DNA from 2 places in the Peribacillus sp. B65 genome. Region 1 is predicted to be linked to the other one. Evidence: riboswitches for the same ligand, from Rfam matches in the RefSeq annotation. Region 1 holds a riboswitch; the other holds the start of a gene.
The links. A riboswitch is a leader RNA that binds a small molecule or an ion and turns the genes downstream of it on or off. The one in region 1 is predicted to bind cobalamin.
Positions count from the first base shown of each region.

Region 2: another riboswitch for cobalamin. It lies ahead of ACSR9O_RS06390 ((2Fe-2S) ferredoxin domain-containing protein); the one in region 1 lies ahead of ACSR9O_RS11295 (ABC transporter substrate-binding protein).

Region 1 is NZ_CP195840.1:2,306,948-2,311,163, reverse strand. Features, by position in the region: gene ACSR9O_RS11300 (FecCD family ABC transporter permease) at 1-977, opposite strand, end outside; gene ACSR9O_RS11295 (ABC transporter substrate-binding protein) at 940-1,905, opposite strand; cobalamin riboswitch at 2,070-2,244, opposite strand; gene ACSR9O_RS11290 (polysaccharide deacetylase family protein) at 2,331-3,179, opposite strand; tRNA gene ACSR9O_RS11285 (tRNA-Arg) at 3,409-3,482, shown strand; gene ACSR9O_RS11280 (acyltransferase family protein) at 3,661-4,216, opposite strand, start outside.
Region 2 is NZ_CP195840.1:1,311,363-1,315,578, reverse strand. Features, by position in the region: gene cobJ (precorrin-3B C(17)-methyltransferase) at 1-1,372, opposite strand, end outside; gene ACSR9O_RS06390 ((2Fe-2S) ferredoxin domain-containing protein) at 1,387-1,755, opposite strand; cobalamin riboswitch at 1,908-2,097, opposite strand; cobalamin riboswitch at 2,300-2,495, shown strand; gene ACSR9O_RS06385 (hypothetical protein) at 2,479-2,637, shown strand; gene ACSR9O_RS06380 (energy-coupling factor ABC transporter permease) at 2,672-3,415, shown strand; gene ACSR9O_RS06375 (energy-coupling factor ABC transporter substrate-binding protein) at 3,417-3,728, shown strand; gene cbiQ (cobalt ECF transporter T component CbiQ) at 3,715-4,216, shown strand, end outside.

The sequences.
Region 1 (4,216 bases):
AGTTCCGATGGGGCAATGACCGTCCGTGCTACAAAGTCTGCCAAAATTAAAAATCCGCTTCCTATCAGCAATGACAGCGGAAGCAAATGTTTATGATCAGGTCCCCATATCTTTCGGACAAAATGAGGAATGACCAATCCTACAAAGCCAATCGCCCCTGAAACGGCTACCGCTGCCCCTGTCAATGTCGAACCGGCTATCAAGATCCACATTTTCCGCCGCTTAACATTCACACCTAAGTGTTTTGCCCGGTCTTCCCCGAAAGTCATCGCATTCAATTCGCTTGTATTCATGATCAAGATCAACGAACCAATGATAAAAAACGGCAAAATGATTGCAATATAATTCCATCCGCGCATTGAAACGCTTCCCATCAGCCAGCCGATGATTTGTCTTAATTCATCACCCGTCAGCGCAATCATCAATGAAATGAAGGCACTTAAAAACGAGCTGAAAATGATTCCCGTTAAAATGATCGTTTCCACTTTCATCGATCGATCCATTTTTTTTGCAAAAGTCAATACGCAGAGCATCGTGAGCACTGAGCATAAAATGCTCAATGCCGGAAGAGTGTATAAACCGATGAACGGCAGTGATATATTCAAGAATATTGTCAATACGGCGCCGACCGATGCTCCTGATGAAATACCTAATGTGTAAGGATCAGCGAGCGGGTTCCGGAGCAGCCCCTGAAATGCCGCACCCGCAATCGCCAGCGATGCCCCGACCAACCCCGCAAGCAACACACGCGGCAAGCGGATGTTCATCACGATATTCGTCAGCATCACATCCGGATCAGCGGAAATCGGCAAATGAAAGATCTCCTTGCCGATTATTTGTAAAAGTACGGGAATCGGTACTGACACCGAACCAAAGGAAATGCCTACCGTCATTGCGAATAACAAAATTAAAAACGCAATCAAATAGGCAAACGTCCATTTAGTTGTTAAATTGGTTCGGATAGACTGATTTGGCAAGTTCCTCTACTCCCTCTATCAAGCGTGGACCGGAACGGGTCACCAAGTCAGAATGGACATCAAAGACTTGGCCATTCTTAACAGCATTTACGTCTTGCCATCCTTTTCGGCCCTTCACTTCATTTGCTGAATCTTTCGTATAATAACCATAAGTTGTAATGATGACATCAGGATTTGCAGCAATCATCGACTCTTCATCAATCTTTGCCCAACCGTCCAAGTCAGCAGCAGCATTATCCGCTGAAATAATAGTAAGCATCTCATTCATGAAAGTATTTTTTCCCGGTGTGTATATTTCCGGTGAAGGCGAAACTTCCACTAAAACGGTCTTCCTATCCTCTTCCTTTACGGATTTGGCTTTTTCCTCGATATCCTTAAGCTTCGTTTTCATATCCGCAACGATTTCGTTTGCCTTGTCATGTTCACCCGTTGCCTGTCCAATCATTTCAATAGACTCATAGACTTGGTCAAAGCTTTGTGCATCATTGACTACGAGGACATCTATTCCAGCATCCTTAAGCTGCTGTAAACCCTCATTCGAATTATGGGCACTTGATGCATGGGCAAGAACAAGGTCAGGCTTCATGGAGACAATCAGCTCCGTGTTCATTTCCATTCCACCAACTTTTTCAATTTCTTTCGTTTCTTCCGGGTAATTATCATTATCGGAAACACCAATGACCTTTTTACCCAAACCAAGTGCAAAGACCACTTCCGTATTACTTGGTATTAACGAAACGATTTTCTTCGGTTTTTCTTCTATCGTTACTTTTTCCCCAGTTGCATCTTTAATCGTAATCGGGAAAGCTTCGTGTTGAGCATGTTTCGTTTGCTGCTTTTCTTTTCCTTCATCAGTAGCTCCACCGCAGCCGACCATCATGCCTGCAGTAAGCAACATCAACAATATCAGACCAAAAATTTTCTTCATTTTCATTCCCCACAATCTTTTTATTTAATTTCTTTCACCCAATAATCCCGGAAGATGCCCCCAAAACAAAAAGCACCTCCCGTTAAACGGAAGGTGCTTGTATGGCAACAATATCACTACGGACTTCTTAGGGTCTGCCACACACCTTCCCATCCGCGTAGGTTACAGGTGTACGAGTTTTGGCAGGTCTCCTGGCTCATGGTCATCGTCGACGGCACCTTCCCATATTTCATACAGTGGTACACAGCCGTCAGCTCCCATATACAGTGGCGGGACCGCGCTGGCATTTCACCAGCTTCCCTTTTAAGTCATTACGACACCAAATCGTTCATATGTATATAATTTTCATTGCCTTCATTATACACCATGTAAGAATCGATTATTATATGATTTTTCTGAACAGGTTCGAAATGACCCTTCCACGCTCAATGATTTGAAGCATTTTCAATCAATGACGCAAACCCATCGACTGATAAACCGGGTGAAATCCGAACTCGATGCAGGGCATGCATCCCTTGTTCCCTTGAAGCTCCCCCAGGTTCGGTAGTGACTGCCATCTTGTATCCGGCTTCATCTGACAGCCTGAGAGTCTCTTCGTTATACCGGCCAACCGGATAGGAAAGCACTGTCGTGTCCTGGTCGAGAATACGGTCGAATAGCTTCTTAGACTGGACCATTTCAGCCTCTTGCTGCTCTGCCGTCATGCGGTTCAGCTCCAAATGGTTGATAGTATGGCTTTCGATCGAAATCCCATTCCTGCTCATCTCCATCATTTGATTTTCAGTCAGGTGATGACCTTTATCAATGGACTTCCCGATCATGAAGACAGTTGCTTTCATATCATTTTCTTTTAATATCGGGAAAGCCTCCGTGAAGTTATCTGTATAGCCATCATCAAAAGTAAGCCAGACACACTTCTCACTTGGCATCCGATTCTCGGTTAAAACGAGGAATGCCTCTTCAGGAGATAATGTATAGTAGCCATTCTCCCGAAGCCAAGCCATCTGTGACCGGAATTCCTCACTTGGAACCCGAAGGCGATTACCTTCAGAAATGCTGTGATACATCAAGATTGGAAGCTGGACGGCGGGCTCGGCCGTTATCCAGTCTCCCGTATCGATCTGGCCCTCCAATTCCTGCCCTGCCCCATTATCCGCCGCTTCGACCACTTCGATGTCATCTTCCGCAATCGGTGCAGCTGTCTTTGTGCCTATACCTTCTAAAATCTCTTGTGAGCATGCAGGTAAAATCAAAATCCCCAGCAATGCAACCATCCTTAATACTCTATATTTCCCCACTATCATTCTCCTAATTTTTTTATAGTAAAATAGTACCAGAAAACTAGTGATTAATAAAGTATTCCATTAAATGAAAAAAAGGGAAAGATGAGAGCTTAGTGACCTGTTAAGCATTTATGAGGATTTTTTTTAATAAGTATGTGCTATTAGCTTGAAAAGTTTGCCTATAAGAAATATAATAAATAAGTCGTCGACTTTTTTATATGTCCCAGTAGCTCAGCAGGATAGAGCGACAGCCTCCTAAGCTGTAGGTCGTAGGTTCGATTCCTATCTGGGACGCTAACTAAAAACCCTGTTACAATGCGGTTCTTCCGCGTAGTAACAGGGTTTTTTCTGTGATTTATGGGGCGGTTAGACAAGTTCATAAAAAAAAAATCCGAGCCCTGTAAAACACAGAACTCAGATTTTTCATATAAAGATAACCAATAGACCCAAACAAAACTCCCTTTAGCTATACTTACTTTCTATCTAAGCCTATCTCGTTGATTTTTTCATCAAAAATAGGTCCGAAACTTTCAGAATAAGTATTCGTTAAATGTCTATTGTCCCGGTAAATTATAACATTACCAATAATGGGCTGAAATTCACCGTTCACTTTAAAGTAATCTGTTAAGTCAATTTTATGCAATGATTTATTCTCTTTTTCAAATTGTCTCCAAAAGCTTTCGTCTTTCTGATTATCTACTGAATTCATTTTTTTTGTTGTTTCTTCTATTCCATGTGTTTCTAATGATTCCAGTACATTAAAACTATATCTTGGATCATCACGAACCGCTAACACTTCAATACCATATTCATCTTTAACATACTGCAGCTGATCAACCATCTGTTGTTGTATTTTATTATTGGGCGTATCAGAAGCTGTGGCGTGAGAAATGACAAGATCTACATCTGCATCCTTTAGATAATCGAGAACATTATTGACCCAGATACCTTTCAAATCATCATCCGTATAACCTGTTGAAAAACGTGTACCTGAACGGGTCATATTCAATACACGATAATTATCATCT
Region 2 (4,216 bases), 1.0 Mb from region 1:
TCCCGATGTCATCCATCACAGCACTATAACAAGCCATCCCACACCCATTAAAACCGATGTTCAGTTCCTTGGGCATTTTCATTCCGCCAAGCACCCGGTGTATTTCGTCCGCATAAGGAATGGATTCCGCTTTTTCACCATCACAGAAATCACAGGCTTTTAATGTCAGTACATCTCCAATCGGCGACAAAAGAAAGTTTGCTGATTGCAATTTCCCCGTTATGACTTCCGGATCCGTTGTCGGAATCTTTAAGACGATTTTATGATTTGGCGTGTATTCCATCGTTCCCTTTTCCCCAACAACTTCCGCAAGTGTCATCATTTGTTTGGGAGTGAATTGTTTATTCGCCACACCTGGACTAACGGCAAGTTCGAATACCGACTCCATTTTTTGCTGAACAATCGGCTGAATGGATTGCTTAACGGTTTGACCCTTGACTCTTGACAGGGCCTCCATTGCCATTTCAAAGGAAGCTGGCTTCTTTTCTGGTGCTTTTGTAAGTAATCCAACTCCTCCAGCGGACTCGGTTAAGGCCTCTTGATCTAATGCCCACGGTTCCGCTTCTTTTTGCAGTCGCTGATGCGGCTTCAATGTTTGCTTTTCCGAATTCAAAGTATATTTTCTCTGATAGCCTCTTGGTGTGATGATTTTGTCATCATATAAAAAGGTGGATGAATTACCGATAATGACGGTGGTCAACATTCCAATATCGTGATTTAACATATCCTGCAAATTGGTTATGACAATATCCTGCCTATCGCGATAAGCACTTTTCACCAACCCGACAGGTGTATCCGGCGAGCGGTAGCGAAGGAGAATTTTCTGTGTTTCAACAATTTGCCGGGTCCGCCTGCCGCTGCGCGGATTATAAAGTGCAATGACAAAGTCTGCCATTGCAGCTGCTTCAACCCTTTTAGCGATCAGTTCCCAAGGAGTTAAATGATCACTGAGGCTGATCGTACACGAATCGTGCATGACTGGTGCCCCGAGTAAAGACGCACATGAGTTGATTGCAGAAATGCCAGGAATGACTTCAATGCCCACTCCAGTTTCTTCTTTCCAGCCTTTCTCAATCAATACTTCATAAACCAACCCTGCCATCCCGTAAACTCCGGCATCCCCACTGGAAATCACCGCCACTTTCTTTCCCAGCTCCGCTTGTTTCACTGCTTCCTGTGCACGTGATACTTCTTCAGTCATCCCCGTACTAATGATCGTTTGATCTGTAAGCAATCCCTGAATGAGTTCAACATAAGTTTTATAACCAATGATGTAGTCACTTTCTTGAAGGGCTTCGACGGCACGTTTGGTAATGTGTTCAAAATTCCCGGGCCCAAAGCCCACGACGAATAATTTACCGTTTGTACTCATTAAGACATCTCCTTTTACGCTTTGTTCTTTGAAATACCCGTATGAGCAGGAAAATCTGGATTAGGGGTCATTTCCCCATCATTGAATTGATAGATCATCTGTGGAACAAATTCACCATCATCGATATTACTGACGATTTGCCGACCGAATTCAGGCGTTTCCACTCGATACCAGTTTCCTTGGGGATAGGCAATCACAACGCAGGCATCCTTACATCTTCCGTTACAGCGTGTCCTGGTTGTATGGATTTTCAAATCAAGTCCCTTTGAAGTAATTTCATCGCGAATCGCTTGGGTTACTTCTTCCCCGCCCTTTTTCATGCAGCTGCTCCCATTACAAATCAACAGATGCGTATTTGTACCCATCAAGTTCCAAGTAGTCATCTTCTTCCTCCTGAGTTCAGGGAAAAGGCAAAATAAAAAACCTTAACATTAGAGTCAAGGTTTTAAAAAAACTATATGAATGAGAAGCCAAAGGCAAACATGCCAAATCCTTCCAAAATCGTCATAGTCCTTCTACCTTTCCCTCCGAAAAGTATCATGCAATTTTAAAAGCAGGTTTCCTGGCTTACGCTTCATTTTACTTTGTCCCTTCCCGGCATCATGCCAGTGGCTATCGACAATTTCATCAGCGTTTACAGTAGCGGGGGCTGCATCGGATTTTCACCGATTTCCCTATTATCCCTTGCTTATTCACACAAGGGCACTTTTAAAATGAAATATTTGGTTTTATTATACATTTCTAACTAACTTAATCTATCATATAACAACTTTATCAAAATTCAATAGTTTATTCCGACTGTTTAGAAAAGTTTAATAGTGTAAAACCAGTTAAAATCCTTTCCTTGCAACAAAATCCGTCCCGAAAAAAAAAGATAGTGTAGCTGAAATTATTTCTTTATGGTACACTATACGAGAATTTTCAAAATAATTACATAAGTTTTATGGTGTTGAATTTCTCGGAATTCAACTTAAAAGGGAAGCCGGTGAAAATCCGGAGCGGTCCCGCCACTGTAAAGGGAAGTCCTATTACTTTAACTTTAATCCACTGTCAAATGAGATGGGAAGGATGTAATGGGATGATGAACCAAAGCCAGGAGACCTGCCATGAAACGTGAAACTGTTTCAGCCTACGAGGATGGGCGTGCGGATCAGGCAGAATGGCCCATGATTGCTTCATGCTGCAAAATTCCTGTTCATTACGCACTTCTTTCCTTTGAGAGAAGTGCTTTTTATGTTGGGCGCCGCTTTTCTTCTCAAGATTGATCAGAAAAATTTAAAAGTATTGAAAGGAGAAAGAATGAAAAGAACCAATTGGAAAATTATTTATTTTGTCATCTTATTGCTTTTTATCCCGAACCGGGCAATGGCCATGCATATCATGGAGGGCTTTTTACCCATTGAATGGGCTATATTCTGGTGGGCCGTGACGTTTCCATTTTTAATCTTGGGTTACCGGTCCATTAGGTCCAAAGTTAGGGAAAATCCAGAAACAAAAATGATACTTGGCCTATCGGGCGCATTTGTATTTATTTTATCGGCCCTAAAGATTCCTTCCGTTACGGGAAGTTCTTCACACCCTACCGGAGTTGGTTTGGGTTCCATATTATTCGGACCATTGGCCATGAGTGTCGTTGGCTCCATCGTTCTGTTATTTCAAGCTGTTTTACTGGCCCACGGAGGATTGACGACATTAGGGGCCAATGCATTTTCCATGGCCGTTTGCGGACCGTTCATTGCTTACTTTGTCTTCAAGGGCGCAACTAAATTGGGGTGGTCTTTTTCACTTGCCGTTTTCTTGGCAGCTGCTTTTGGAGATTTAGGAACCTATGTGGTCACTTCCTTTCAACTTGCTCTTGCTTTTCCTTCCGAGGTAGGAGGGTTCATGGCCTCTTTCAGTAAATTTGCAGGTATTTTTGCCCTGACCCAAATTCCCTTGGCCATCAGTGAGGGGTTATTGACAGTCGTCGTAATGAATTTCTTGAAAAAATACAATCTAGGTGAATTGAAATTGCTGCGAGTTTTTTCTAAGGAGGCCCGTTAATATGAAAAAAAGTCTACTGCTGCTTTTCCTGGTTGTCATTCTTGCAACCATACCGTTAATCACCCAACAAGGAACGGAATTTGGCGGTGCCGACGGCGAAGCTGAGGAAGCCATCACTAAGATCCATCCGGAATACAAGCCATGGTTCAACAGTATATGGGAGCCGCCAGGTGCAGAAACCGAAAGCTTATTATTTGCGCTTCAAGCTGCAATCGGAGCCGGTTTCATTGGATACTTCATTGGCGTGATGAGACAAAGGAATAAGCAAACCAAACAAGAATTGACAGAAAAATCGAAGCATGTTACTCATTGATAAATATGCCTATTTCAATGGGCTAAAGGATGTTCATCCGTTGGAAAAGATGGTTTTTGCACTTTCCCTTTTGCTGTTTTCGTTAACGGTAAGGGATATGACCGTTTCGCTCATCACTTTTACGGTGATGAGCGCTTTAATCATTTTTGCGGCAAAAATCCCGCTTTCCTATTATCTGAAATTACTTCTATTGCCAGGATTTTTTATACTATCTGGAACAATTACCATCCTTTTTTCTTTCACAAGCGAATTTACTTCGATATCGAATATATGGTGGTGGTCCTGGAAGGTCGGGAACTGGCAAATATTCATCAGCGATGACAGCGTCGGTACAGTGTCCAATTTGATCACTGTTGTATTCGGCAGTATCAGCTGTTTATATTTCCTTACCTTAACTACACCCATTACCGTCATCCTATCCGTGTTGCGAAAACTTAAAGTGCCTTCCTTATTGATTGATTTAATAGAATTGACCTATCGCTTCATCT